4 regions of the Vibrio sp. R15-SG3-ISO1A genome follow, and region 4 is predicted to be linked to each of the others. Evidence: predicted binding sites of a transcription regulator. Region 4 holds the regulator's gene; each other region holds the start of a gene.
The links. The regulator CRP, encoded in region 4, controls carbon source genes, mostly activating them, when cyclic AMP is high. The targets are predictions, from matches to a motif close to TGTGANNNNNNTCACA.
Positions count from the first base shown of each region.

Region 1: a site for CRP is predicted at 2,580-2,595, ahead of udp (uridine phosphorylase). Genes of this name have one in related genera too.
Region 2: a site for CRP is predicted at 2,611-2,626, ahead of cytR (DNA-binding transcriptional regulator CytR). Genes of this name have one in related genera too.
Region 3: a site for CRP is predicted at 3,422-3,437, ahead of AC6R0L_RS11370 (NupC/NupG family nucleoside CNT transporter). Genes of this name have one in related genera too.

Region 1 covers NZ_JCBDGH010000064.1:16,688-24,241, forward strand. Annotated here, with positions in the region: gene moaC (cyclic pyranopterin monophosphate synthase MoaC) at 1-155, shown strand, start outside; gene moaD (molybdopterin synthase sulfur carrier subunit) at 148-393, shown strand; gene moaE (molybdopterin synthase catalytic subunit MoaE) at 396-854, shown strand; gene AC6R0L_RS09800 (GGDEF domain-containing protein) at 868-1,830, opposite strand; gene AC6R0L_RS09805 (CBS domain-containing protein) at 1,981-2,397, shown strand; gene udp (uridine phosphorylase) at 2,698-3,456, shown strand; gene AC6R0L_RS09815 (hypothetical protein) at 3,621-4,433, opposite strand; gene metG (methionine--tRNA ligase) at 4,640-6,715, opposite strand; gene apbC (iron-sulfur cluster carrier protein ApbC) at 6,938-7,554, shown strand, end outside.
Region 2 covers NZ_JCBDGH010000073.1:3,278-10,831, reverse strand. Annotated here, with positions in the region: gene hslV (ATP-dependent protease subunit HslV) at 1-503, opposite strand, end outside; gene AC6R0L_RS12155 (SPOR domain-containing protein) at 644-1,189, opposite strand; gene cytR (DNA-binding transcriptional regulator CytR) at 1,340-2,347, opposite strand; gene priA (primosomal protein N') at 2,698-4,899, opposite strand; gene rpmE (50S ribosomal protein L31) at 5,225-5,446, shown strand; gene AC6R0L_RS12135 (malic enzyme-like NAD(P)-binding protein) at 5,687-6,967, shown strand; gene metJ (met regulon transcriptional regulator MetJ) at 7,081-7,398, opposite strand.
Region 3 covers NZ_JCBDGH010000070.1:49,037-56,590, forward strand. Annotated here, with positions in the region: gene AC6R0L_RS11350 (alanine/glycine:cation symporter family protein) at 87-1,520, shown strand; gene yaaA (peroxide stress protein YaaA) at 1,614-2,387, shown strand; gene AC6R0L_RS11360 (DUF5363 family protein) at 2,437-2,604, shown strand; gene AC6R0L_RS11365 (TatD family hydrolase) at 2,604-3,377, shown strand; gene AC6R0L_RS11370 (NupC/NupG family nucleoside CNT transporter) at 3,583-4,845, shown strand; gene AC6R0L_RS11375 (XapX domain-containing protein) at 5,111-5,281, shown strand; gene deoC (deoxyribose-phosphate aldolase) at 5,544-6,320, shown strand; gene deoA (thymidine phosphorylase) at 6,408-7,554, shown strand, end outside.
Region 4 covers NZ_JCBDGH010000092.1:33,330-40,883, reverse strand. Annotated here, with positions in the region: gene AC6R0L_RS16760 (ABC transporter ATP-binding protein) at 1-266, shown strand, start outside; gene AC6R0L_RS16755 (TIGR02444 family protein) at 203-793, shown strand; gene AC6R0L_RS16750 (hydrolase) at 798-1,778, shown strand; gene AC6R0L_RS16745 (YheU family protein) at 1,833-2,045, shown strand; gene AC6R0L_RS16740 (phosphoribulokinase) at 2,140-3,009, shown strand; gene crp (cAMP-activated global transcriptional regulator CRP) at 3,267-3,899, shown strand; gene AC6R0L_RS16730 (DUF1338 domain-containing protein) at 4,103-4,894, opposite strand; gene astD (succinylglutamate-semialdehyde dehydrogenase) at 5,014-6,471, opposite strand; gene astA (arginine N-succinyltransferase) at 6,531-7,550, opposite strand.

The sequences.
Region 1 (7,554 bases), on a different contig from region 4:
GTGTGGAGATGGAAGCATTGACCGCGGCTTCAGTGGCGGCGCTGACCATCTACGACATGTGTAAAGCGGTTCAAAAAGACATAGTGATCGGTTCGGTGCGTCTTTTGGAGAAAACGGGCGGAAAATCCGGGCATTTCAAGGTGGATTATGATTAACGTATTGTTTTTTGCGCAGACGCGCGAGTTGGTTGGCGTTGATACATTAACGCTCCCTGACCAATTTGACACCGTGGAGTCATTGCGTGCGCATCTTGCGCAGCAAGAGGGCAAATGGTCTCTCGCACTTGAAGCGGGTAAACTGCTCGCAGCGGTGAATCAAGCGATTGTGCCGCTTACCCATCCGCTGAAAGATGGCGATGAAGTGGCCTTTTTCCCACCAGTGACTGGGGGCTAACGATGACGGTTCGTATCTCTGTTCAAGCGGATGATTTTGATGTCGGTGAGGAGTATGGTCAGTTGGCGAAGGACGCCAGTATTGGCGCAGTGGTGACCTTTGTCGGCAAGGTTAGGGACATGAACTTGGGCGACCAAGTGACCGGTCTTACCCTTGAACATTATCCAGGAATGACGGAATCATCGCTGCAAAAGATTGGCGACAGCGCATTGGCGCGTTGGCCGCTGGATTGTGTGCGTGTGATTCATCGTGTTGGCGATCTTGATATTGGCGATCAAATTGTGTTTGTCGGCGTAACGAGTGCGCATCGCAAAGCCGCGTTTGAAGCGTGCGAATTTGTGATGGACTACCTTAAGACACAAGCGCCGTTTTGGAAAAAAGAGCGCACGACAACCGATACGCGCTGGGTGGAATCGCGTGAGTCCGATGCGCAAGCCGCACAGCGCTGGCAACAACCCTAGTGGATGCCTTGCTCTACCACTGATTGATTTGATGAATCGTACCCCGGCGCTGTTTTTTGGCAAAGAACAGCGCTTTGTCTGCCACAGCAACTAGACGCTCGGTGCTCATCGGGTGGGGAATGTGCGGGCAATAATGGATGCCAATCGTAATCGACACACAATTGCTTACGGTTGAAGATAGATGCTCAATCGCTAGAGCGTTAACCTGATCTCGCAATTGCTCTGCACGCTCTAAACACTCACTCTCCCTGATGTTGGGACACACAACCAGAAACTCATCACCGCCATAGCGAAAACAGAGGTCGTGCGCACTGCACCAGTTCATCAGCGTCGCCCCCAGTGATTCAAGCACATCATCGCCTTTCAAGTGGCCGTAGCGATCGTTGTATTGCTTAAAACAATCAAGATCGATCATCAGCAGCGCACATCCCGTTTGGTTAAGATAGGCCAGCTCTAAGACATCCGGGACCATCACATCCAAGGCGTAGCGGTTGTAGACCTTAGTCAAATGGTCAATGTGGGTAATTTTTTCCAGTTCAAGCTGCTGCTTTGCCAACCTTTCTAGCGCATTTTGGTGCTCGGTGATGTTGCGAACCGTCCAGAGGACAAACTCCGTATCGGGGAGGGGGATCACCAACGCATTAAAAAACTGTCGATCTTTTGGCCCTTCCACCTCGTTAAAACAGCTCAACGACTTTGGGTCAAGGGAGTATTCCAGCTCTGCCGGGATTTGACTCTCTATGACATCGACCACCACTTGGCTAAACCACACCGCTTTATCAGCGGGGAGTACCTGGTACTGATCTAGCCCGATAATGATTCTTGGGTCATGGTGACGCGTCGTATCGCGTCCACCCCACGCCTCCACATAGACGCCCGTTTTGCTGATTAAAAAGGTCGGCTCAGGCAAAGAGGCAAACACCGTATGCATCAACGCGGGGTTCACTTTCATCAATTCAGTCAACGTTGAGTTCACGGGCTCATACCTCTCCATCGCTATCACTAATTACAGTTTAGTCATTAAGTTGAGGGTCGGTGGAAAAATGCGCAGCGCCATTTGTGAAATCAAGAAATTAGACGACAATATATAGTATGACCCGCCCAGAGCACGGACAAGGAGACGCAGATGGAATCATTAAAGGTCAGAGACTATATGACGTTACAAGCGGTGACATTTACCCCCAATATGTCGTTGAGTGCGGCACTTGAAAAGGTGATGAACTCAAATTATCTCGGTGGGCCCGTGATTGACGAGAGCAAAAAAGTGATTGGTTTTCTCTCGGGTCAAGACCTGTTGGATAAACTCATCAAGGTGAGTTACTACTGCCAAGATACCCATATCGTATCGGACTGTATGAGCAAGGAGGTACTTTCAGTGACCCCTGAGACCTCTATTATCGAGTTGGCGGATATGATGAAGGTCGGTAAACCCAAGGTCTACCCTGTCATTGATAATGGTCGATTGGTTGGGATCATCACGAGAAGAGATGTGTTACGCGCGATCGGTAAAACCATCAACGATTGCTTTAAGCACCCGGTTTAATCTACGCATCGCCGTTTATTTCGCTCTCGGAGGCATCGCTGTCGACCTCGGGGTGATGGCCGTAGCGTTGAGAAAACGTGAGATCAAACGGCGGTTTAATGTGCAAAATTGACGATATTGCGCATTAAAGTGTGATGCAAAACGGTTTATTGTGAAATTGAATGTTTTGTTGCTTTGTTATGTGTGATCTAAATCACTCCATATTGCTGCTGACTTGGTTAGAGTAGCCGGGTACCCAAACAAATGTAAGAACAGGCCGCCACCCATTCGATGAGCCTGTCACTATAAGGAGCCTCCCCTATGTCTCAAGCTGTTTTCCACCTTGGTGTTACAAAAGATGATCTTGCTGGTGCGACACTCGCGATCATCCCTGGCGATCCTGCACGTGTGCAAAAAATTGCTGAAGAGATGGATAATCCCGTCTTTCTCGCCAGTCACCGTGAATACACGCTGTACCGCGCTGAATTAGAGGGCAAGCCTGTTGTTGTGTGTTCAACCGGTATTGGTGGCCCATCGACTTCTATTGCGGTTGAAGAGTTAGCGCAGTGTGGTGTGCGTACCTTCCTACGTGTTGGTACCACTGGTGCAATCCAACCGCATGTGAATGTTGGCGATATGATTGTTTCAACCGGCTCTGTGCGTCTCGATGGTGCCAGTCTGCATTTCGCGCCTATGGAGTTCCCAGCGGTGGCTGATTTTGATGTGGCAACAGCGATGAAAGCGGCGGTAGAAGAGACAGGTGCAACGGTTCACATGGGTGTCACGGCTTCCAGTGATACCTTCTACCCTGGTCAAGAGCGTTACGATACCTTCTCAGGTCGCGTGGTGAAACGTTTCCAAGGCTCGATGAAAGAGTGGCAAGATATGGGCGTACTGAACTTCGAGATGGAGTCAGCGACCTTATTGACGATGTGTGCAAGCTCTGGCCTAAAAGCAGGTTGTGTGGCGGGTGTCATCATCAACCGAACTCAAAAAGAGATCCCTGATCACTCTACGCTAAAAGAAACCGAAGCACGCTCGATTAAAGTTGTCGTCGAAGCGGCGCGCAAAATGCTCTAAACAATGCTCTAAGTAAAAATGCTCTAAGTATCAGAGTTCTTTAGCGCATATTCGCGTTGAGCAAACAATGATGAAAACGGCCAGGTCTTATCACCTGGCCGTTTTTATTTTTTTACAATAGATTGGCAACCATAGATTTTGCTAAAACGTGTATCGTTAGCCGTTCACGCTATCGCTACTCGAGGAAGTGGCAGATAGAGTGTTTCCGTCATGTCCGATAACACTTGGTCATAGACTTGCGAGATGACCGCAGACACGTCACTGGTCAGTTCATACAAGGCTTCTTCTGTCCACTCTAGCTCTTCGCTGATGGCGATTTCAGTCAGATCACGCATCGCGGCACTGCTGGCTGGCGAGGCAACACTCAATGGACTGATGATCGACAGTTGGTTAAGTTTACGACGCGTTTTATCGCAGTAGTACTTAACGCGCAAGCGACCATCAATAGTATCGATTTCTGGAATGCACAAACGCAGTTGAGTCAGCACTTCCATACTGTCGAGGATTTGTTGCCAGTTCATGTGGTACTCATCACTGAGATCTTCACGCTCAGACTCAATCAACCATGCAATCGCGACTTCATCCATCAAGAACATGCAGTGACGAATGGTTTTACCGTGAATGACTTGGTTGCGAATCACGGTTCTGTCTTGCCACTCTTTATGCATGCCTTTGAGTTTTAATTGGAAAATTCGGTACATGGGTTTGTTGTCAAAGGGCGCATTGGCCACCAAGCCATTGGTGATATCGACCATTTGATCGTAGAGCGCTTCAATTTCTTCCAGCTCACTATCCGTCACCTCCTTGGTTAACGCCAGGTGGGTCGCGCTACGATGTTTGCGGCTAAGCAACATCACCTGTCGCAGCAAGACCAGTGTTTCAAACTTGCGCTCTAAAGTGCTTTGACGCTTTTTAGAGAAGTAAAGCATGACAGCCAATACGGCTATCGATAGAACCACTGAGATCAACACAAACATAACGTACTCCTTGTACTCGCCTACTACTAAGTGGGTAGAGCAGGAACAGTGCCAACTTATAAGTTGTTTAAATACAGTAGGTTACATTCTGGAGGGCGAAGGGGTTGAACGGTTTTGGTGCAAAGTAAGCCCTAATATTGTGATTGAGGGCACAAAAAATCCCCGCGGACGGTGTCACGCGGGGATGAGTGATACGAGCCTGGTGATTACATCACGCGCATACCTGGCTGTGCGCCTTCATGAGGCTCAAGAATCCATAGCTCGCTGCCACCAGGGCCTGCTGCTAGGATCATGCCTTCCGACATACCAAATTTCATCTTACGCGGCTTAAGGTTCGCAACCATCACGGTGAGTTTGCCTTCAAGCTCTTCGGGTTTGTAAGCAGACTTAATACCAGAGAAGACTTGACGAGTTTCACCGCCGATATCGAGTTGGAACTTAAGCAGTTTGTTGGCTTTTGGCACTTCTTCGCAAGAGATGATACGAGCGATCCGCATGTCCACTGCGGCGAATGCATCAAATTCAATCTCATCGGCGATAGGATCTTTATCCAGCTCAGTTTGGCTCACTTGGTGCTTCGCCGCTTCTGCTGCTTCCTTCGCTGCCACTTCGGCTGCCGCATCTTCTTTAGACGCTTCCACCATCGCTTCCACTTTCTTCGGATCAATGCGATTGAACAGCGCTTTGAACTTAGTGATTTCGTGATCGGTCAGTGGTGACGCGACCCCTTCCCATGTCAGCTCTTCGTTTAGGAAGGCTTCAGTGCGTGCAGCGAGCGCAGGCATCACAGGTTTTAGGTACGTCATCAATACGCGGAATAGGTTGATACCCACAGAGCAGATGTCTTGCAGCTCTTGGTCTTTACCTTCTTCTTTCGCAATCACCCACGGCGCTTTCTCATCGACGTATTGGTTTGCTTTGTCAGCAAGGGCCGTGATTTCGCGGATTGCGCGACCAAACTCACGGCTCTCATAAAGCTCTGCGATGCGAGAAGCCGCTGTTGCGAACTCGTTGTATAGTTCTGGCTCTGCAAACTGTGCTGAAAGCTTGCCGTCAAAGCGCTTACTGATGAAGCCTGCGTTACGTGATGCTAGGTTAACAATCTTGTTCACGACGTCAGCGTTCACGCGCTGAGTGAAGTCTTCAAGGTTGAGGTCGAGGTCATCGATGCGGCTGTTGAGCTTCGCCGCGTAGTAGTAACGTAGGCACTCTGGATCTAGGTGATCTAGGTAAGTGGCTGCTTTGATGAAGGTGCCTTTAGACTTAGACATCTTCGCGCCGTTAACCGTTACATAGCCGTGGACGAATACGTTGTCTGGTTTGCGGAAACCGCTGCCTTCAAGCATCGCTGGCCAAAACAGAGAGTGGAAGTAAACGATGTCTTTCCCGATAAAGTGGTAAAGCTCTGTTGTGCTGTCTTTTTTCCAGTACTCGTCGAAGTCGAGATCATCACGCTTGTCACACAGGTTTTTGAACGAGCCCATGTAGCCAATTGGCGCATCTAGCCAAACATAGAAGAACTTGTCTTTTTCACCTGGGATCTCGAAGCCAAAGTAAGGGGCGTCACGTGAAATATCCCACTGCTGCAGGCCTGACTCAAACCATTCTTGCATCTTGTTGGCAGTTTCAGCTTGAAGAGAACCAGAACGTGTCCACTCTTTCAGCATGCTTTCGAACTGAGGCAAGTCGAAGAAGAAGTGCTCAGAATCTTTCATGATTGGCGTCGCGCCAGAGACCGCTGATTTAGGATCAATCAGTTCCGTTGGGCTGTAGGTTTCACCACAGTTGTCACAGTTATCACCGTACTGGTCTTCGGATTTACACTTCGGACAGGTCCCTTTTACGAAACGGTCCGGAAGGAACATCTCTTTCTCAGGGTCAAACAGTTGAGAAATGGTACGGCTAGAAATAAAGCCGTTTTTCTTTAGCTCTAAGTAGATGTGTGACGCTAGCTCACGGTTCTCTTCTGAGTGTGTACTGTGGTAGTTATCAAAGCTAATATCGAAGCCAGCGAAGTCTTTTTGGTGCTCTTCACTTACGGCAGCGATCATCTCTTCTGGTGTCATCCCCATCTGTTGTGCTTTTAGCATGATTGGCGTGCCGTGAGCATCGTCAGCACAGATGAAGTTTACAGTGTTGCCACGTAGGCGTTGGTAGCGTACCCAGATATCGGCTTGAATGTGCTCAAGCATGTGACCTAGGTGAATCGAACCGTTAGCGTACGGAAGGGCACAAGTTACCAGCAGTTTCCTTGGATCAAGGGTTCTTGGATCGTTTGCCATACTTAATATTCGCTTCTTAAGGTGTAGGAAAAAATAGACGGTAATACTACCTTATCCCACCAGTGACTCCAAGGTATCTAGTTGCTCAAACACCCAGTTTTTTCAGGGTTCTGTCAGGACCTCGGGAGTGATAGCATGGGCAGTGCTATCCTTCTGTACAAAGAGCGTGTGTTTTCTGCGCGCCCTCCGCCAGTTCAGTGGGTCTTATAACAAGGAGCATTCATGCAGCAGTTTACTTCCAAGCAAGCGCTATGCGACTGGCTTAATCAGTTTCAACATCCACAGCTTGTGGCCGATTGGGCCTCAACGCCACATCTCGTTCATGTCGCCGCCGACCAATGTCAGATTCGACTGCCGTTTTCTTCGCGCTCTTTGCCTAGTGAACTCAATACTTGGATTGAAGGTCAGATTGAGCGCGGTCAAATCCAGCGTTTCCCGTATTCTATCCAAATCGATGTGAAACCGCTCAGCACTCATGTGAGCGCGGAAGTGAAAGGCGTGAAAAATATCCTTGCCGTAACCTCAGCCAAAGGCGGTGTCGGAAAATCGACAACGTCGGTCAACTTGGCGTTGGCGCTCGCCGCAACAGGTGCCAACGTCGGTTTGTTGGATGCGGATATTTATGGGCCATCGGTGCCGATGATGATTGGTCAGCAAGACGCCAAGCCACAAGTGAGAGACAACAAGTGGATGCAACCTATCAAGGCGCACGGCATCGTGACGCAATCTATCGGTTATCTGGTCTCTAAAGACGAAGCCGCGATTTGGCGTGGCCCGATGGCCTCTAAGGCGTTAGCTCAGCTGTTGAATGAGACCGAATGGCCAGATTTGGACTATTT
Region 2 (7,554 bases), on a different contig from region 4:
GTGTGGTGATGGTTGGTGAACACACAGATATCACCCGCAATTTTGAGCGACTTTTCCGCGATGTCACGGGCGTCGAGTTCGGTGTTTTCGAGCAGCGCCGTCGCTGCCGCTTGCGCAAAGTTGCCCCCAGAACCAATCGCGATCAAATCGTTTTCTGGCTGCACCACATCACCATTACCGGTAATGATCAACGATGCCGTCTCATCAGCGACGGCCAACAAAGCTTCAAGCTTGCGCAGCGCACGGTCACTGCGCCAATCTTTGGCCAGCTCAACCGCCGCTTTGGTCAAATGACCTTGGTGCATTTGCAACTTACTTTCAAAACGTTCGAACAAGGTAAACGCGTCGGCTGTACCACCGGCAAATCCCGCAAGTACCTTGTTGTTGTACAAACGGCGAACTTTACGTGCGTTGCCTTTCATCACGGTGTTACCCAGTGATACTTGTCCATCACCAGCAATGACGACTTTGTTGTTACGACGTACGGATACAATGGTAGTCACGGTGGGGCCTCATACTTTATTCATTTGGATGTTAGTCTTTATATGAGGCTATGAAAAACAGAATTCAAGGGTAGAAAAGACATCGCCCCGACAAGAAGGCGGGGCGATGTTTTGACTTTGAACGCATTAGACGTGGGCGTTTATTGTGCTTCTTTCCAAATCGCACAAGGCTCGATCTTGGCGCGCTGTAACTTGTGCTTGTCACGCTCTGCGTCACGCTTAAATTTGTATGGGCCAAGCACCACGCGATACCAACTGCTGTCTTCTTTTTTGCGAATTTTGCTGTTGATGCCTTGGAAAGCAATATCCAACTTACGCGCTTCAGCTTGCTGCGCGGTTTTGTACGCGCCGCACTGCATGATGTAGGGAATCTCAGACACCACCAGCTCTTTGGCTTTCACTTCCACTTCACGACTCGGCAACGACTCGACATAGTCCCATTTCTCTTCTGGCGGAGGAGGGAGAGTTTGGCTGCTTTTCGCTTTGGGTTTCGGGGTAGGCTTCGCGGGTTGAACCACCGGCGCAGGCGGCTCAGGGTCGCTACTAAGTAGATACAACCCATAACCGAACGCCGAGACCAATACGATGGCCAACAAACCACTGCGCCACGGTTTCTTGCGGCGCGGGGCGGCTTTTTTAGTCGGCTTACGGCTACTGCCGCGCTTTACGTAATCTCTATTCGCCACAACTGATTATCAAACCATTTAATACAACTGCTCGCTATGTTAAAGCAGATTTGTGTGTGAGGACAGACCGGAATTGGAAGCGGCTCAGCAAAACTGGCCGCAAAGTGGCGCGGCCAGCGCGCCCGGCGGCTCAATGACCGTTCAAGTCGTCTAGAGGACGCGCGGCGGCGCGGCGCTATCTCGAATCACCAGTTCTGTTTCGAGCAGTCGAGAGCCGGCACGCACGTCGTGGCCACGGAGGATCTCAAGCATCATCAGCATCGCCTGACGCCCGATTTCATAACGCGGCTGAGAAATCGTCGTGAGTGGTGGATCGCAGTATTGCGCAAACTGAATGTCATCAAAACCCACAACCGATAGATCTTGTGGCACGCGAAGTCCGAGCTTTTTCGCTTCCTGAATCGCGCCAATCGCCATCATATCATTGTGACAAAAAACCGCTGTCGGCGGCTCAGATAAGGCCAACAACTGACGAATCGCCTTCGCACCATCTTCAAATGTGAAGTTGCCTTCTGCGCAATAGTGTTCGTTCATCGTTAGGCCTGCGCGGCGCAACGCTTGTTGATAACCCTGGTGACGGAACTGACACAGTAGAGCACTCTCAGGCCCCGAAATCTGCGCGACACGGCGATGCCCCATCTGAGTCAGGTAGTTGACCGCTTCAAATGCGGAAGTGAGGTTATCAATATGCACGGTGGGCAACTCTAACTCAGGCGCAAACTCGCAGGCCATGACCATCGGCGGCAGATTCTTTTGTTCTGCCTTGCTAACATCAAACGGTAAATCCGTACCGAGCAGCAGCATGCCATCGGCCTGCTTAGTGAATACCAAGTTCACAAAAGAGCTTTCACGCTTTCTTTGTTGGCCGCTGTCCCCAAGCAATACGATGTAACCGTGCTCCATAGCCGCATCTTCAATGCCACGAATGATTTCGGTGTAATAGGGATCGCAAATGTCTGGGATGATCGCGATGATGGTCTTTGATTCGTTTCTACGCAGATTGCGCGCCAGCGAGTTGGGTGAGTAGCCAGCTTCAAGCACCGCCTCTTCGACGCGTTTTCTCGTCGCAGAAGAGACTTTCTCGGGATTCATCAACGCCCGTGATACCGTCGCCGTCGACACTCCCGCAAGCTGGGCAACATCCTTCATTGTCGCCATAAGTTATTAACCCTCTTAATTAAAGATGTAGCGCTTTAGCCACCTAAACCTTGTTGCCTTGATCATAGCGTCTGGTGTGGTGATGACGGGGTCAATCCTGCACCGCTTATGATGATGGTAGGCTGATGCCCACTCTTATTGGCAGCGAAACGCAATCGTTTGGCTCTTGCCAAGGTTCGCTTCGCCTATCCCTTTCCAAACAACTAGTTTATTCATTTCGAAACAGAAAGTTACGGGATATTTAACAAAACCCGAACTATAAAAGAGAGCCAGATCACAAATAAATGAAAAAGAACGAAATCAGCTCACAGCGCCTATCGTCCCTGCCCTTATTTAAACTAATCGGCGTGTTAGCTCAAGTCTTGAGGCTCGATATCGACCGACCAACGGACCTTTTTCGCGCTCGGCAGCAACTCGATAGCCGGCTTAGCACTGGCCAGCAGCTTTTGCATTAACGAGCGCTGCTCGGTTTGCAGCAGTAATTGCCAACGGAACTTACCCGCACGTTTGGCAAGCGGGGCGGGTGTCGGGCCCAGCACCATGCAGCCGGAATCAAACAGAGGGTGGGATTCTAAAGTAAAGCGGACTTGGCGTAGGAACTCTTCCACCAGCTCAGATTGGTTCGCTTCCGCACGAAACAGCGTTAAAAACGAATACGGGGGCAACGCCGCCAGTTTTCGCTCTGCTAAGGCCACTTCGGCGAAGTCCCGATAACTCTTTTTCAACAGTGCTTGCAATAGGCTGTGCTCTGGGTGGTGGGTTTGCAACAACACTTCACCGGGTTTGCTGGCACGCCCCGCTCGGCCTGCCACCTGAATGAAGAGCTGGGCTAAACGCTCAGAGGCTCGAAAGTCGCTGCTGTAGAGTGAGCCATCGACATCCAACAGCGCCACCAGCGTCACATCCGGGAAATGGTGCCCTTTGGCGAGCATTTGCGTGCCGATCAGAATCTGATATTCACCGCGTCGAATGGCGCTTAACGCCTCTTCTAGGCTGCCTTTGCGCCGCGTGCTGTCGCGGTCAATACGAATGGTTTTCTGCTCTGGAAAGAGCGTATGCAGTTGTTTCTCTAGCTGCTCGGTTCCCACCCCAACAGTGACCAGTTGAGTGGAACCACACCCTTGGCACTGGTGGATCGTCGGCTGCTGAGAGCCGCAGTGGTGACAGCGAATTTCGCTGCTGTGCTGATGGTAGGTGTAGTAGGCGTCGCAGCGCTTGCATTCCGCGATCCAGCCACATTCGTGACACATCAGAGCCGGGGAAAAGCCGCGTCGATTTAAAAACAGCATCACCTGATTGCCTGCGTTGAGGTGCTTGCGCATTTGAGCGATCAGTGGCGCAGAGAGGCCCCCCTCTAAATAGAGCCCTTTGACGTCAATCACTTGATTGGTGGTGGGCACCGCACTGCCTGCTCGGCGAGACAAATGCAGATGATGATATTTGCCAGACAGCGCATTGTGCAGCGTTTCTAACGCGGGCGTTGCTGAACCAAGCACAATCGGGATCTGCTCTTTGTTGGCGCGCATGACCGCCACATCGCGCGCATGGTAGCGCAAGCTATCTTGCTGCTTGTAAGAGCTATCGTGCTCTTCATCGACAATAATAATGCCCAGATCAGCAAAAGGTGTCAGCAATGCAGATCGCGTCCCAATCACAATGCCGGCCACTTTATCGCGCGCGCACAACCAGGCATTGAGACGCTCGGTGTCATTCAATCCAGAATGGACTACCTCAATCGGCACGTTAAAACGCTTTCGAAAGCGATTGATGGTTTGCGGCGTCAGGCCGATTTCCGGCACCAACACCAAAGCCTGCTGACCCCGCTCGAGGACTGGCTTAATCATGTTGAGGTACACCTCGGTTTTACCTGAACCGGTCACCCCTTCGAGCAAAAAGCAGCCAAAACCGCTGAAACTGTTGACCGTCGCGATGGCGATCGCTTGCTCTTCATTCAGCTTTGGTTTCTCGACATCGGCTTCAATGTCAGCACCCCACTTAGCAAAATGAGGCTTACGCTCAATCGACTCAATCCAACCTTTGTCTGTCAACGCGCGCAGCACGCTAGTGCTGACCTCTTCATCAATAAAACGTTGGTGTGACGTCGGGCCGTGTTGCAGCATCTGCATCACTTTGGCTTGCTTAACCGCTCGGCCAAACCCATGCATCAACTGATCGCGTCCGGTTGGCGTCAGCTGCCATTCCACCACGGCGGTAAAGTCGGCCGGTTTTCCCTTACGCAGGGCGCTGGGCATCGCATTGGCTAAGGTTTCGCCAAGTGGATATTGGTAAAAGTGGCTGCACCAGTGCAACAAGGTATATAACGAGTCGGGCCAAACGGGTTGACTGTCGAGCACCTGCTTAATCGGCTTGATTTTGTCCATCGGCAGCGATGACTGCTGCACCAAGGCTGTCACGATACCGACTAAGGTTTGACGGCCAAAAGGCACAGACACGCGCCCACCGATCACTGGAAAAAGGTGTCCAGGGATTTGATAGTCAAACTGTTTATCTAGTGGTACGGGTAACGCGACTCGGGCGATGGTGGGTCTCATTCAGTCTTTCACTGCAGGTCGATGACGCGTTTAGTCTAAGGGAAAAGGCAGAGTGAGAAAAGCCAGCGCATCTCAGTGTCTGTATGAGGAGACGCGGGTAACACCACTTCGCGATAACATCCATGCGTCTCCCTCTCCTGAAGCGGCTAAAAAAGTAGCGATTTCTACCCCAAATCGGTTGATCCTAGGCGTACTATTCATTACTATATCGCGCCTTAGAGATATGGCTGCTCTGGCAGCGGTGTCCTAAATCCATTTTACATTAACTACGTGTGGTGTCCGGCTCTGAATCGGATAGCGACACGGCCTATATTGAGGTTACCCCATGAAAGCTGGAATCCACCCAGAATACAAAGCAGTAGCAGCAACTTGTTCTTGTGGCAACACATTTGAGTTCAAATCTACTCTAGACAAAGAATCAATCCACCTAGACGTATGTGACAAATGTCACCCATTCTACACTGGTAAGCAACGTATCGTTGATACAGGCGGCCGTGTAGATCGCTTCAACAAGCGTTTCGGTGCTCTATCAAGCGGTAAGAAGTAATTCCTTCTCGCGGATAGGAAAAAGGACGCTGCGGCGTCCTTTTTTGTTGCCAAAGATTTAGAGCAATTAACCTATTCACATTAAAACCCGCAGTCATATCTCTTTCTATCTGGTCTAATCTCCAGTCATTTCCCACATATTACCCTACTCGCTCGCATTCTAACCTAGGCAGCTTGACTCAGTTCCTCTAAAATGATTAACCCCCTTTGTGCTGAATCATTTTAACGAGTACCTATTTCTATGCCTGATGACCACCGTCAAGACCTGACCCCTGAAGAACAATTTCGCCAAAAAGCGCTCGACTACCATGCCTTTCCAAAACCAGGCAAGATCTCTGTCGAGCTGACCACCCAAGCAGAAACCGCGCAAGATCTCGCGCTCGCCTACAGCCCAGGCGTGGCCGAGCCGGTACGAGAGATCGCTCAAAACCCCGATAATGTCTATAAGTACACTGCAAAAGGCAATATGGTGGCAGTGATCTCCAACGGCACAGCGATTCTTGGCCTAGGTAATCTTGGCCCACTGGCATCAAAGCCCGTGATGGAAGGCAAAGCCCTGCTGTTTAAGCGCTTTGCAGGTTTGGACTCCATCGACATCGAAGTCAAACATCGCACGATCGATGAATTTGTCGACACGGTCGCCAACATCGCGGATACCTTCGGCGGCATCAACTTAGAAGACATCAAAGCGCCAGACTGCTTTGAAATCGAAAAACAATTAATTGAGCGCTGTGATGTGCCAGTCTTCCATGATGACCAACACGGTACCGCCATTGTGACGGCTGCTGGCATGCTCAACGCCATTGAGCTGCAAGGTAAAAAACTGGAAGACGCCGTGATTGTCTGTCTGGGTGCCGGCGCGGCAGCCATCGCTTGTATGGAACTGCTGATCAAGTGCGGCGCGATGCGCGAGAAAATTTACATGCTGGATCGCAAAGGTGTGATCCACACTCGACGTGATGATCTCAACGAATACAAACAACTGTTTGCCAACAACACCGACAAACGTACGCTGCAAGATGTCATCGATGGCGCCGATCTGTTCCTTGGCGTTTCTGGTCCTAACCTGTTATCGCCAGATGATCTTAAATTGATGGCCGACAAACCCATCGTGTTTGCCTGCTCTAATCCAGATCCTGAGATCAAACCTGAGCTCGCTCATGATGTGCGCAATGACCTCATTATGGGTACAGGTCGCAGTGACTACCCGAACCAAGTCAACAACGTACTTTGCTTCCCGTTTATTTTCCGTGGCGCACTGGATGTACGTGCTAGCGAGATCAACGATGAGATGAAGCTCGCTGCCGTAGCGGCCATCCGTCAACTGGCGAAGGAAGAGGTCCCTGCCAATGTTCTGACCGCCGCGGGTGTGGATTCACTCTCGTTTGGCCCAGACTACATTATTCCAAAACCGATGGACCCAAGACTACTCCCCCGCGTCGCCAAAGCGGTCGCGTTAGCCGCGGTAGAATCCGGGGTGGCACGCATTGAGCTGCCTGACCATTACATGGATATCGAGTAACCTTGACGCCCACTACCAGCCACGACCGTTGTCTCTGGCTGAGCAAAAACAACAAAGCCGCTGACGATGTCAGCGGCTTTTGCATTCAAATTCAGTGCAAAACAGGGCCAGCGTTAGTCGTCAAACGCCTCAAACTCAATCCCCATCTCCGTCATCAGCTTTTTCACTTCAGCGGGAATATCATCTGGACGGTCTTTACGCAAATCTTCATCCGTCGGTAATGGTTGACCTGTGTAAGCGTGCAAGAACGCTTCACACAACAACTCACTGTTGGTGGCATGACGCAGGTTGTTGATCTGGCGGCGCGTACGCTCGTCTGTTAATACCTTAAGGACTTTAAGTGGGATGGAGACCGTGATTTTTTTCACTTGCTCACTTTTCTTACCGTGTTCTGCGTATGGGCTAATGTATTCGCCATTCCAGTCTGCCATTGCGCACCTTTATATTTGCGTATGAGTGTTTAAACCACAATTTTAACGGTATTTATGGCTACAAGCAAAGACATATAGACGTCTAGAAGTGTTGACGTCTTAAAAAATGAGAAGTAAAGTGGTTGGCGATAGGAGTGAATCGGCCCAAACTGTGAG
Region 3 (7,554 bases), on a different contig from region 4:
TAGTTTGAGCTACACTTTGACACTCAACAGCGCAACCCAACGTAGGCTCGGATGCCTAGCCAGCGAACACTCACTATGAGGATCCTATGACAGACTTAATTAATTTGATGAATGACCTGCTGTGGGGGTCTATTCTCGTTTATCTACTGGTTGGTGTCGGCGTTTACTTCACCGTAAGACTGGGCTTTATCCAGTTCCGCCACTTTGGCCACATGTTCTCAGTGCTGAAAAACAGCCGTAAAGCCGACCAAGCGGGTATCTCCTCTTTCCAAGCCCTTTGTACCAGTTTGGCGGCGCGTGTCGGCACGGGTAACATGGCGGGTGTGGCTGTTGCACTGACCGTTGGCGGCCCTGGCGCTATTTTTTGGATGTGGTTGATTGCCATGCTAGGTATGGCAACGTCATTTGCAGAGAGCACGTTGGCACAGCTATACAAAACGAGAGACGATGACGGTAACTACCGTGGTGGTCCTGCTTATTACATGGAAAAAGGCTTGGGCATGCGCTGGATGGGCGTGATGTTCTCCATCTTCCTTATTATTGCCTTTGGTTTGGTCTTCAATGCCGTGCAAGCAAACTCGATTGCTAGCGCGATGAATACCGCGTTTGGTTGGGATACCAAAGTCGTTGGCATTGCAGTGGTATTGCTGTCTGCTGTGGTTATCTTTGGCGGTATTAAGCGTATTGCAAAAGTGGCTGAGCTTATCGTACCGGTTATGGCGCTGGCTTACTTGCTATTGGCGATGTTTATCATGCTGACCAACCTTGAGAAGTTACCAGGCGTGCTTTCACTGATTATTAAGAGCGCATTTGGTCTGCAAGAAGCGGCGGCTGGTGGCCTAGGTTATGCGATTGCTCAAGCGATGATCAACGGCATCAAGCGTGGCCTGTTCTCAAACGAAGCGGGTATGGGTTCTGCGCCCAATGCGGCAGCTTCTGCAACGCCTTACCCACCACACCCAGCGTCACAAGGTTACGTGCAAATGTTGGGCGTATTCATGGACACCATTGTGATCTGTTCAGCAACGGTAGCGATCATCTTGATGTCGGGTGAGTACCTAGGGACTGAAACGGCGGTGACAGGTATCGAGCTGACTCAGCGCGCGCTAAGCTCACAAGTGGGTGATTGGGGTGGCATCTTTGTAGCGGTAGCGATCTTCTTCTTCGCGTTTACCTCGATCATTGCAAACTACTCATACGCAGAAACTAACCTTATCTTCCTAGAGCACAATCACAAGGCGGGCCTTGGCCTGTTCCGTATCGTGGTTCTGGGTATGGTGATGTTTGGTTCTGTGGCAGCGCTGCCAGTGGTTTGGGATATGGCCGATGCATCAATGGGCTTGATGGCACTGGTGAACCTAGTCGCGATTATCTTGCTCTCTGGCACTGTGGTTAAGCTAGCAAAAGACTACAACCGTCAGCTTGATGAAGGCAAAGTTCCGACCTTTGATGCCAATGACTTCCCAGAGCTGAAATCTCAGCTTGAAGATGGCATTTGGGATCAAAAAGAAAAGAATTGATAGCTGAATACTATTGAAATGATTCATAAAGCCGTGCAGACATTGCACGGCTTTTTTTGTACCCTAAGGTAAACAATCAATAAGAGTAAAGTCATGTTAATCGTCGTTTCTCCAGCGAAAACCTTAGATTACGAATCACCCTTGGTGACCGAGACCTACACACAGCCTGAGTTAATTGACTACTCCAAGCAGTTGATTGAGGTGTGCCGTAAATTGACGCCAGCCGATGTGGCGAGTTTGATGAAGGTCAGTGACAAAATCGCCGATCTGAACGTTGGCCGCTTCCAAGAGTGGAGCGAGACATTCACACTCGACAATGCTCGCCAAGCGATTTTGGCGTTCAAAGGCGATGTCTATACAGGTCTGGATGCCCAGACACTCACAGAGGTGGATTTCGAGTACGCCCAGAGCCATTTACGTATGTTGTCTGGCCTTTATGGTCTGCTCAAGCCGCTTGACCTGATGCAACCATACCGTCTTGAAATGGGTACTAAGCTTGCTAACGAGAAAGGCAGCAACTTGTATCAGTTCTGGGGGAATGTGATTACCGACAAGCTCAATCAAGCGATCACCGAACAAGGGGATAACGTCTTGATCAATCTGGCCTCCAATGAGTATTTTAAGGCGGTTAAGCAAAAGAACTTGGATGCGCAGGTGATTACGCCGGTGTTTAAAGACTGCAAAAACGGCCAATATAAAGTGATCAGCTTTTATGCCAAAAAAGCGCGCGGCATGATGGCGCGTTTTATTATCGAAAACCGCATCGAGAGTGTCGCAGATTTGACCCAGTTCAACACGGCGGGGTACACCTTTGCTGAGGATGAGTCGAGCGCGACTGAGTTAGTCTTCAAACGTGAAGAGCAGTAGTGCAGGCGAGTGGTCATCGTTGCTAGCATCGGGCAGGGGAGTCATGCACATGTGGAAGAGATTAAAGCATTGGCTTGAGCGCTACGACGCTTGGTGCCACTCTATGGGCCTTACTCCTGGGCAAAAGCGCAGTTGCGTGCCGTACCGCTCTGATGATGCAAGGCAGAGCGACGCTGCCACTTCGTCCTCATCACCCACTTCAAAGGCGCAGCAGTAATGCGCCTTTTTGATACTCACTGTCATCTCGATTTTGCCCCCTTTAAGGCTCAATTAGGGGCAACATTGCAAGAAGCTAGTGAGCAAGGAGTCGAGCGTTTTCTGGTTCCTGCGATTGGCGAAAGCAATTGGAGCGATCTTATTGCGCTATCCCAACAGCACAAGAACTTGCACATCAGTTTGGGGTGCCATCCCTATTTTGTTCACACCGACTCATTGATTGAGGTCAGTCGCCTAGAAGCTCAATGTGAGTCGGCAGGCTCAGTGTGTGTCGCGGTCGGAGAGTGCGGCTTAGACGCCATGATCGATGTCGACGCTCTGCGACAAGAAGCGGTGTTTGAGGCGCAGATCAGCGTGGCCAAGAACCTGCGGCGGCCCTTGATTCTTCACGGGCGAAAAACCTATCACCGCTTGTTGCAACTGCTTAAGCAGCACCGTTTTCACTACGGTGGGATTTTGCATGGGTTTTCCGGCAGCTATCAACAAGCGATGCAATTTGTTGAGCTCGGTTTCTACATCGGTGTGGGCGGAGTGATTACCTACCCAAGAGCGAATAAGACGCGTCAAGCGGTGACGCAGGTGCCCATCGACCATCTTGTTTTGGAAACCGACGCGCCCGACATGCCGTTGTCAGGGTATCAAGGCCAAGCCAATCATCCTAAGCGTTTACCCCAAGTGTTAACGACATTGGCGCAACTGAAGCAGAGTTGTGAGCAAACGGTTGCGGAAAACGTTTGGAAAAACAGCTTTTTGGCACTGTCTATTTGTGAATGAATTCTAAATAAAATGTGCTTTTTATGATTCCTATGAACTTTAGTTGTGATTTTTGTCACACTTACGAGTGAACGAGTGGTGAATCTTATCAGAAACTGTGAACGCGGCATTACTTTATCGGTGGACGGATGAGTATAATTGCCCGTGCTTTTGAGCTCCATTTTGTAACACGCCAACAAATAACTTAATAAGGAAGTCATAAACTATGAGCCTGTTTATGAGCCTAGTCGGTATGGCAGTTTTGATCGCTATCGCGCTTCTACTGTCTGATAACCGCAAAGCTATCAATCTAAGAACTGTGGGTGGCGCTTTTGCTATCCAATTCATCATCGGTGGTTTCGTTCTGTACGTACCATGGGGTCGTGATCTTCTAGCTGGTTTCTCAGCTGGTGTACAAAACGTGATCGACTACGGTAAAGACGGTACTGGTTTCCTATTCGGCAGCCTAGTTAACTTCTCAGTTGACGGTATCGGTTTCATCTTTGCTTTCCAAGTACTACCAACGCTAATCTTCTTCTCTGCGCTAATTTCTGTACTTTACTACATCGGTGTGATGCAGTGGGTTATCAAGATTCTTGGTGGCGGTCTACAAAAGGCACTAGGTACATCACGTGCCGAGTCTATGTCTGCAGCAGCGAACATTTTCGTAGGTCAAACTGAGGCACCACTTGTGGTTCGTCCGTTTGTACCTAAAATGACTCAGTCTGAGCTATTTGCAGTAATGTGTGGTGGTCTAGCGTCTGTAGCAGGTGGTGTACTTGCTGGTTACGCTTCAATGGGTGTACCTCTAGAGTACCTTGTTGCCGCATCATTCATGGCAGCACCTGGTGGTCTACTGTTCGCTAAAATCATCAAACCTGAAACTGACACGCCAAATGACGATCTAGGCGCGGACATCGACGGTGGTGACGACAAGCCTGCTAACGTTATCGATGCAGCAGCTGGCGGTGCGTCTGTCGGTCTACAGCTTGCGCTCAACGTTGGCGCAATGCTACTTGCGTTCATCGGCCTTATTGCTCTTATCAACGGCATCCTAGGTGGCGTTGGCGGTTGGTTCGGTATGCCTGAACTGACACTAGAAATTCTTCTAGGTTACATCTTCTCACCACTTGCATTCCTAATTGGTGTGCCTTGGGAAGAAGCGACGCTAGCGGGTTCATTCATCGGTCAGAAACTGGTGGTGAACGAATTCGTTGCTTACCTAAACTTCGTTCCTTACGTTGGTGATGCAGCTCAAGTTGTACCAGCAACCGGTGAAGTGATGTCGACTAAGACAGCCGCTATCATCTCGTTCGCGCTATGTGGTTTCGCAAACCTTTCTTCAATTGCGATTCTACTAGGTGGTCTAGGTGGTCTAGCGCCAAACCGTCGTCACGACATCGCTCGTATGGGTGTGAAAGCGGTCGCAGCAGGTACTCTGTCTAACTTGATGGCAGCAACCATCGCTGGCTTCTTCCTATCTTTCTAATTTAAGAAGCGATAGATTATATAGACGCCGTTTTATAAGACCCCGTAGTTGCATAGCTTGCTATGTACTACGGGGTTTTTTCGTTGTTTAAAGGTCTGGAGTGTGTCCAGACAACAAGATTCATAACGTTTGTGCAGTGGATAAAACTCAGCAATCGTTAAGCCGGATCTTTTTTGAGATACAAACCGTTTGCGCTCTGTGTGCGACTACAGTTTTGCGATAAATATCTATACTGTATAGGTGTAAAGAAAATAGGCCTAAACTGATGAATGATGTGATTCTCGCGACGTTAGCGGGCTTTGTTGTCGGAATCCTGTTTTCCGCCATCAAGCTTCCCATTCCAGCACCTCCAGTATTACCGGGAGTGATGGGAATTGTGGGCGTTTATCTTGGTGGTGTAACCTTTCAATGGATCATTGAGCGGTTTTTTAGTTAACGCTAATTAATACAAGGAGTATGATTAGCGCGGCAACATCGGTTGCCTGAGGCGTCACAAAGCGCCTATACACGTTAGACACCGCAATCGCAGATTGTTGTGCCATAGACCAAATTGGTACTGTGCGGTGACAAGGATAGCAATTGGTACATGTTCGCTGTATGTAGCAAGTCTTCAAGGAACCAAGTCCGTTCATTAATGATTACACCTTAATCATAGGGATTAAGGCGGTGAAATTTTTGAATATTGATCGGAGATAGAAATGAGCGATTTAAAAGCAGCTGCACTACGTGCACTAAAACTTATGGACCTAACTACGCTGAATGACGATGACACTGACGCGAAAGTTATTTCACTGTGTCATGATGCAAAATCAGCGGTAGGTAACACAGCTGCAATCTGTATTTACCCTCGCTTTATTCCTATTGCTAAGAAGACCCTTCGTGAGCAAGGCACACCTGACGTTCGTATCGCAACGGTAACGAACTTCCCACACGGCAATGACGATATCGAGATTGCGGTAGCGGAAACCAAAGCTGCTGTGGCTTATGGTGCTGATGAGGTCGATGTGGTGTTCCCATACCGCGCACTAATGGCGGGCAATGAGGAAGTGGGCTTCGAATTGGTGAAGCAATGTAAAGCAGCGTGTGGCGATATCTTGCTAAAAGTGATCATCGAAACCGGTGAGCTGAAAGAAGAAGCGCTAATCAAGAAAGCGTCAGAAATCTGCATCAAAGCAGGCGCTGATTTTATTAAAACCTCAACAGGCAAAGTGCCGGTGAACGCAACACCAGAATACGCTCGCATGATGCTCGAAGTTATCCGCGATATGGGTGTGGCTGAGACCGTTGGCTTCAAACCTGCAGGCGGCGTACGTACCGCAGAAGATGCTGCCGCGTACCTAGCGATGGCCGATGAGATCCTAGGCGACAACTGGGTCGATGCGCGTCACTACCGCTTTGGTGCGTCTAGCCTGCTGACAAACCTACTCAATACATTAGAAGTAACAGACGAAACGGCGGATCCAAGCGCTTACTAAGCGACGTCGGTTTGTTCGGTGGCGCGTTGTTGCGCCACCTTACCTCTTTACCTTATTACCACCGCATTCAATGCGTGGGAGGCTCTAATGTACTTACCACAAGAAATCATTCGTAAAAAACGTGACGGTGAAGTGCTCACCGCAGACGAAATTAACTTTTTTATCCAAGGCGTTGCAAACGACAGCGTATCTGAAGGTCAGATAGCGGCGTTCGCGATGGCTGTTTTCTTCAATGAAATGACCATGCCCGAGCGCATTGCACTGACTTGTGCGATGCGTGACTCTGGCATGGTGATCGACTGGAGCCACATGAACTTTGATGGCCCGATTGTCGATAAGCATTCCACCGGTGGTGTGGGTGATGTGACCTCGCTGATGTTAGGGCCAATGGTCGCTGCCTGTGGCGGTTTTGTTCCTATGATCTCGGGGCGTGGCCTCGGTCATACCGGTGGCACACTGGACAAACTGGAATCGATTCCCGGCTACAACATCACGCCAAGCAATGAGGTGTTTGGTCAAGTGACCAAAGAGGCGGGTGTGGCGATCATCGGTCAGACCGGCGATCTAGCGCCTGCCGATAAACGCGTTTACGCGACGCGTGACATCACTGCGACGGTCGATAACATCTCCTTGATCACAGCGTCCATCCTGTCTAAGAAACTCGCAGCGGGTCTTGAGTCTTTGGTGATGGACGTGAAAGTTGGCTCGGGCGCCTTTATGCCAACGTATGAAGCGTCAGAAGAGTTGGCTAAGTCTATTGTCGCGGTGGCCAATGGTGCGGGCACCAAAACCACCGCAATTTTAACGGACATGAACCAGGTCCTCGCCTCGTCTGCTGGCAATGCCGTGGAAGTGCGCGAAGCGGTGCGCTTCCTAACGGGTGAATATCGCAATCCACGCCTTCTTGAAGTGACGCTGGCCTCTTGTGCAGAAATGCTGGTGCTCGGCAAATTAGCCGACGACACACAAGACGCGCGCGCTAAATTGATGAAAGTACTCGATAACGGTAAAGCGGCAGAGTGTTTTGGCAAAATGGTGGCAGGCCTAGGTGGCCCAGCGGATTTTGTTGAGAACTATGAGCAATACCTTGAAAAAGCGGACATCATTAAACCGGTTTACGCGCAAGAGTCCGGTGTCGTTTCGGCGATGGATACACGCGCGATTGGGATGGCGGTGGTTGCTATGGGCGGCGGACGCCGCGTGGCCAGCGACAAGATTGATTACGCCGTGGGCT
Region 4 (7,554 bases):
AATTTCGTAAGCAGACCGCCCCTCTTCGCAAAACTCTGACAAAACTCGAAGAAAAAATGGATAAGTTGGGTAAAGCGCTCAATGACGCTGAAGTACAGCTGTCTGACAACAGCCTGTATGAAGCAGAAAATAAGGCTAAACTTAATCAAGTATTGGCGACTCAAGCAAGCTGCAAAGCTGAGCTTGAGGAGGTAGAAATGGAATGGATGGCAGGGCAAGAACAACTCGAACAGATGGAAGCGGCGTTCACGGACGCGAGCCAGTAGAGACCACCGAAGCACAAGCATCGCAAGACAGCGCGCAAGCCGCGCGCCTGTCACACGACGAGCTGTGGGCATTCTGCTTGCAATACTACAGCGTGCGTGAAGTGAAAGACGCCTGTCTTAGTATGCAAAACCGCTATGGTGGCAATGTCAATTTACTGCTGCTGGTACGCTGGTTAGATGAGCAGAGGCTCACCTTTGACGAGCAGGGCTGGGCAACGCTGCACGCTAGCCTGGCGCGATGTGAACCTCTGCTGCAAAGCTATCGAGAGCTGCGCCGCAAGTTAAAACTTGGCGCGCCCGATACGCTCTACCGCGAGGCACTGCAATTCGAGCTAGAGCTAGAAAAACAGCAGCAGATCGATTTGCTCACTGGCGTCAACACGCTCACACTGCAAGAGAATCAAGGCGAACCACTCACCTTGCACTATTGTCGGCAGCAGGATGCTGAGCCCCTCTACGCCGCGCTGCATACCGATTGGTATCCGACTGTCGGCAACCCGCCAAATACAGAAGCGAGCAAGGGATAGGCTTATGACACATTTTACCGCCGCGAAAGGACTCACCAATCCGCACCTGCAAACCTTGGCTCCGCGCCTGATTCGCAAAAAAGCCTTGTTTGAGCCTATCTGGCAAACGCTTGATACGCCCGATGGCGACTTTCTCGATCTCGCTTGGAGCGAAGATTGGCAACAAGAGAGCGCCGTGCGCAAACCCATTTTTGTGCTATTTCATGGCTTAGAAGGTTGTTTTTACAGCCCCTACGCCAACGGATTGATGCACGCGTTTTCTTCTCAGGGCTGGCTCGCCGTGATGATGCATTTTCGCGGTTGCAGCGGGAAACCTAACCACACCGCGCGCGCCTATCACTCAGGCGAAACCGAGGATGCTCGCCACTTTTTACGCCACCTCAACCACCTGTTTCCCGATCAAACCAAAGTCGCGGTCGGCATCTCTCTAGGCGGAAACATGTTGGCGAACTACTTAGCCGACTACCGCGATGAGCCACTGCTTGACGCGGCAACCATCGTCTCCGCGCCTTTGGATTTGTCGGCCTGCGCCAAGCGAATCGAGCAGGGTTTCTCCAAGGTCTACAAAACCTACCTGCTCTCCTCACTTAAGAAAAACGCGCTGCGTAAACATCATCTGTTAAAAGGCGAGCTCGATCTCTCTTATCAAAGCATCAAACGGGTCACTAAACTGATGGAGTTTGATGACCTCATCACAGCTCCCCTCCACGGTTTTAAAGACGCGCAAGACTACTACCAGCGCTGCTCTGGGATTCACCGCCTGAAAGAGATCCGCCTGCCGACACAAATCATCCACGCCAAAGACGACCCGTTTATGACGCCCGACGTCATCCCGAAATTTGTCCTGCCCGACAACATCGACTACCGCCTGTTCGATCAAGGCGGCCACGTTGGTTTTCTCACTGGCAGCGCCATCAAGCCGCGCTTTTGGTTAGAAGAGGCGTTGCCGGCGTACTATGAATCCCTAAGCGTTTCGAATCGTTAGCCATTTCGGCATAATAGCCGCCTTCAACTTTCATCATAAATGAATGAGGTATTTATGATCATCCCTTGGCAACAGATCGCCCCTGACACCCTAGACAACCTGATCCGTGAATTTGTACTGCGTGAAGGGACGGACTATGGCGAGCAGGAAATCTCTCTTGACGAGAAAATCGCCCAGATCCGTCAGAGCTTGGTGAGTGGTGAAGCGGTGGTGGTCTATTCAGAGCTGCATGAGAGCGTGGATATTCAACTCAAATCAAAGTTTTAATATTTCCAGTGCGTTAAAAAACACCATACCGTGATCAATCAATAGAACATGCTATATTGGTCATCATTTGACAAGGAATAAGACAAGGTTTGTCATGTCAGCAAAACACCCCATTATTGCCGTAACGGGTTCTTCCGGTGCGGGCACAACCACGACCTCTGAAGCGTTTCGCAAAATGTTTAACATGATGCGCGTGAAACCGGCTTGGGTGGAAGGGGACAGTTTCCACCGCTTTACGCGCCCAGAAATGGATGTCGAGATCCGCAAAGCGCGCGAGCAAGGACGCCACATCAGCTACTTTGGCCCGCAGGCGAACGACTTCCCTGCCCTGTCTGAGTTTTTTAAGCAGTATGGCAATGAAGGCACAGGGCAAATTCGTCGCTACTTGCACACCTTCGATGAAGCCGTGCCCTACAATCAAATGCCGGGCACCTTCACGCCGTGGCAAGATTTGCCGGAAAATTCTGACGTGCTGTTCTACGAAGGACTGCATGGCGGCGTGGTGGATGGTGAGGTCAACGTCGCCCAACACGTCGACTTTTTGATTGGCATGGTGCCGATTGTGAACTTGGAGTGGATTCAAAAATTCGTCCGTGACACGCGCGATCGCGGTCACTCACGCGAAGCGGTAATGGACTCGATTGTCCGCTCGATGGACGACTACCTCAACTACATTACCCCGCAATTTTCGCGTACCCACATCAACTTCCAACGCGTGCCGACCGTCGATACGTCCAACCCACTTAACGCTAAAGGCATCCCAAGTTTAGATGAAAGCTTTGTGGTGATCCGCCTGCGCGGCATCAAACAGGTCGACTTCCCATATCTGCTCGCTATGATTGATGGCTCTTTCATGTCGCGCCACAACACCATTGTCGTGCCGGGGGGTAAGATGAGTTTTGCGATGGAGCTCATCGTCAGACCTATCCTACAGCAGCTTATCGAGACGGGTAAAATTGGCTAGCGATCAGTCCTAAGACCCGTTTACTTGTCATACCGTGATCATGTGCACATTTTTGCGTAAACAATCACCAACTTGACACGATTAAAATCAAGAAATCCCTTTTGAAAAAGGCTACTATTTGTAACCGAAACAAAGATGGCTTGCAGCATTGAATAAGTGCTCTTATCCTAAAAAGCCTTGTTCAAGGCTTCGCGCCTTTTACTGGCGCGACAAAAATGGAAAGCGGCAAGCGTACCCTGCAGAGGAAGTGAGATATTATGGTTCTAGGTAAACCTCAAACCGATCCAACATTAGAGTGGTTCCTGTCACATTGTCATATTCATAAGTACCCATCAAAAAGCACATTGATCCACGCCGGTGAGAAAGCAGAGACGCTTTACTACATCGTCAAAGGCTCTGTGGCGGTACTGATTAAAGACGAAGAAGGTAAGGAAATGATCCTTTCTTACCTAAACCAAGGTGACTTTATCGGTGAACTTGGTCTATTTGAAGAAGATCAAGAGCGTACCGCTTGGGTTCGCGCTAAATCACCTTGTGAAGTTGCAGAGATCTCATTCAAGAAGTTCCGTCAGCTTATCCAAGTCAACCCTGACATCCTAATGCGTCTATCTGCGCAAATGGCAAGCCGCCTACAAGTGACGAGCCAAAAAGTCGGTGACCTCGCCTTCCTAGACGTGACAGGCCGCATCGCGCAAACGCTACTTAACCTAGCGAAGCAGCCAGATGCCATGACGCACCCAGACGGCATGCAAATCAAGATCACTCGTCAAGAGATCGGTCAGATTGTCGGCTGTTCACGCGAGACCGTTGGCCGTATCTTGAAGATGCTTGAAGAGCAAAACCTGATCTCCGCCCACGGTAAAACCATCGTCGTCTACGGCACGCGATAGGGTATTAGAGGCGAGTTCCTAGTGACGAGTTCCTAGAGAAAACCTTTAAAGATTAAGAAAGCCACCCTGTCTACCAGCGGTGGCTTTTTATTTACCAGTACCCAGTTCCCATCACCCACTACCTATTACCCATCACCCATTTCACCAGCCCCCTCTAGGAACTAGTAACTAGGAACTAGGCACTCCCATCAACTAGGCACTCCCTACCCATTCGTACTCTCAAATATCTTATCCGCTGACGCTGCGACAAACCCTGGGTAGAGCTCACCATTACTCATCGGATAGCGTTTGGCGAATTCGTAGAAGCCACCTGGGATCACTTGCGTACCGTCACTAAAGCTCACCTCGACTCTGTCTGCCATGGTGGACGATTGCTCAAGCAGTACCTCTGGTGAGCCTTTCACTTCGCCACCCGACTCATTGATGACAAAGCCCGCTTGGCGCAGGTGCTCATTCACCGCCGCGACCTCGTCAAATGCCTTGAGCTGATTAACGCTTACGGTGAAATGGTTGGCCCCATAGCCGTGCGCCGCAAGCCATGCTGCGTACTCACTCTCTTGGGCGAGGGTTTGAAAATCTTCATAGCTGAGATCCCACAAACGGCCCGCATACAAAAACTCATGGCTTTGCAGTGCGGATACCTCCACTTGTGCCACCAGCTTGCTGACAATGCTTTGCAGCGGCGCTGAGCACTCTTCGACTTTCAGCTCACTGATGAACACTTTTGGCAACGTCGGATCGGCGTGCTCGTAGTGCTTGGCGACCAAGTGTTTGCTCTCAAACAGGTAGTCACCGCACGCTTGGTAACCCAGCGCAATAAATGGCGCAGCCAATGTCTCGATACCGAGCGGCGCAATGTTAAAGGTACGCAGCGCAATATGGTCATTGATCAGCGGCTCATCTTCTTCTAAAAGCTGATGAACCTTGGCCGCTTGAGGACATAGACGGGAAATATAGTCTTGCCACAGTAAATCGAACAGTTGAGCAGGCGTCATAACGTCTCCATGTTAATCGTGAAGCTGAATCGTGAAGCTAGTTCTTTAAAAGAATGGCTTAATCACAAACCTAGCAATGAGTCGAACACCTTGGGCTCCAAGCGAGCCCAAGGTGCGTCTTACAGTTCTACACCCGGGCTTAACGTCTCAGGCAGCAAGGTGTGCTCGCCTTCCATCGACGCCATAGGGTAAGCGCAATAATCCGCAGCGTAGTAAGCACTTGGGCGAAGGTTGCCCGAGGCGCCCGGTCCGCCAAACGGCGCATCGCCACTCGCCCCAGTTAATTGGCGGTTGCGATTGACGATCCCTGCACGAATGTGGTCAACAAAGTAGGCCCACTCATCATCATCGGTGGACACCAGCCCAGCAGAGAGACCAAAGCGGGTGTCATTGGCCAGCTCAACCGCGCGCTCAAGACCTTGATAACGCACCACTTGCAGCAGCGGGCCAAAGTATTCTTCATCTGGCAGCGCTTCGATGGCCGTGACATCAATAATCCCCGGAGTGACAAACGCCGCCTCGCCCGCTTTCGCTTCCACCAAGCTCACACCACCAAGGCTCTGCAAGTTCGCCTGTGCGTTAAGGATAAAGTGTGCCGCAGCTTTCGAAATTTGTGGGCCCATAAAAGGCGCTGGCTCTGCAAACGGCTGATCGACACGCAGCTTGCGTGTGGCCTCAACCAAGCGATTGACCAAGGCATCGCCTTTGTCGCCCACAGGCACATAGAGACGACGCGCGCAGGTACAACGCTGCCCGGCACTGATAAAGGCCGATTGCAAAATGGTGTAGACCGTCGCGTCCAGCTCACCATAGTGCTCACTGATGACCATAGGGTTGTTGCCGCCCATCTCCAGTGCCAGCATCTTGTCTGGCTGACCGGCAAATTGGCGATGCAGCAGGTGACCTGTATTGGCGCTACCAGTAAACAGCAGGCCATCAATGCCTTTCGACTCTGCTAGCGCAATGCCCGTCTCTTTGCCCCCTTGGACTAAGTTGATCACGCCCGCAGGCAATCCAGCTTGTTGCCACAGCTTCATCGCTAGCTCACCGGTCAGCGGCGTTTGCTCTGACGGTTTGAACACCACGGTATTGCCCGCCAGCAGCGCTGGAACAATGTGGCCATTGGGCAAATGACACGGGAAGTTATACGGGCCAAACACCGCCATCACACCCAGCGGGCGATGGCGCAGCACAATTTGGTTACCCGCCGCTTCGCGGGTACTTTCGCCTGTGCGATCATGATAAGCGCGAATAGAGATGGCAATCTTGCCCGCCATGGCCGCGGCTTCTGTGCGCGTTTCCCACAACGGCTTGCCGGTCTCTTTAGCAATCACTTCGGCTATCTGCTCGCTGCTCTCTTTCACTTTTTCAGCAAACGCCAGCACGATGGCTTCGCGCTGCGCAAAGCTGAGTTTTTTCCATGTCTGAAAGGCGTTTCTCGCCGCGCTGACCGCCGCTTCGACTTGCGCGCTGGACGCGCTGTCACCCTGCCAAATGACCTCGTCATTATACGGGCTGGTTGAATTCATCGGCTCGCCTTGTCCGGCCAGCCACTCTCCTGCAATCCAATGAGTCATGTTGTTTTCCTTGTCCAATTCTACTGCCATTACTGGGCTGACTATCGCTGGGCTGGCTATTACTGAGCCAGCATGCGCACGTAGTCACCATCGCCGACTTGCAGCGCGTTCGCCACCTCTGGCGCTAGGATGACCGAACCCGACTCTTTGTCGTACGCCGCTTTGGCGGCGGTGGCTCTGAAGTTCTCAAATGAGGTGTTAGCAATCAGGTAATCCTGAGAACTGGCGTGTTCAGAGATGCTCACTTTGGCTCGAAACGATTCTCGCACCGACTCGATATTGCGCACCTCACACTCAACCGTTGGGCCGCCGTCAAAAATGTCGACATAGTTACGACAGGTGAAACCCTCTTTCTCTAGAAGGCGCAGCGCCGGCTTGGTGTTCTCGTGCACTTGGCCAATCACCGCTTGCGCCTCTTTGCTGAGCAAGTTGATATAAATCGGCAGCTTAGGCATCAAATCGGCAATGAAACCTTTTTTACCGATCCCGGTAAGATAATCCGCCATGGTGAAATCAATCGAGAAGAAGTGCTCTTGTAGCCATTGCCAAAATGGCGAGTTGCCGTTCTCATCAGAGACACCGCGCATCTCGGCAAACACGGTTGTCGAGAAGCGATGCGGATGCTCGGCCATCATCAAAAAACGACACTTCGACATCAAACGACCATTGAGCCCGCCACGGAAACTGGGTCTGAGGAATAGCGTACAAATCTCACTGCATCCGGTGTAGTTGTTGCCAAACGTGAGCAGTTTCACCACGTTATTCACGCCCAGTTTGGGGGATGAGTGAACAATGGTGCTAATGTGGTACGAGTAAAACGGGACATCCCAGCCAATCGAGGCTTCGATTCCGGTACACCCGGCCACTTCCCCCGTCTCGCTGTCAAACCCAACCATCAAATAGCCTTCGTCACCGGGCTCGGTCACATTGGCTTTGCCGAAGCTGTATTCGGAATGGGTAATGCGGTTCGTCAACAGCTCTTCGTTGACGGGTAGAGAAGTAAATCCGTGACCAGACTCCACCGCGCATGTGTGCAACGCGTCATAGTCCGAAATAGAAATAGGGCGAACAACCAGCATCGAT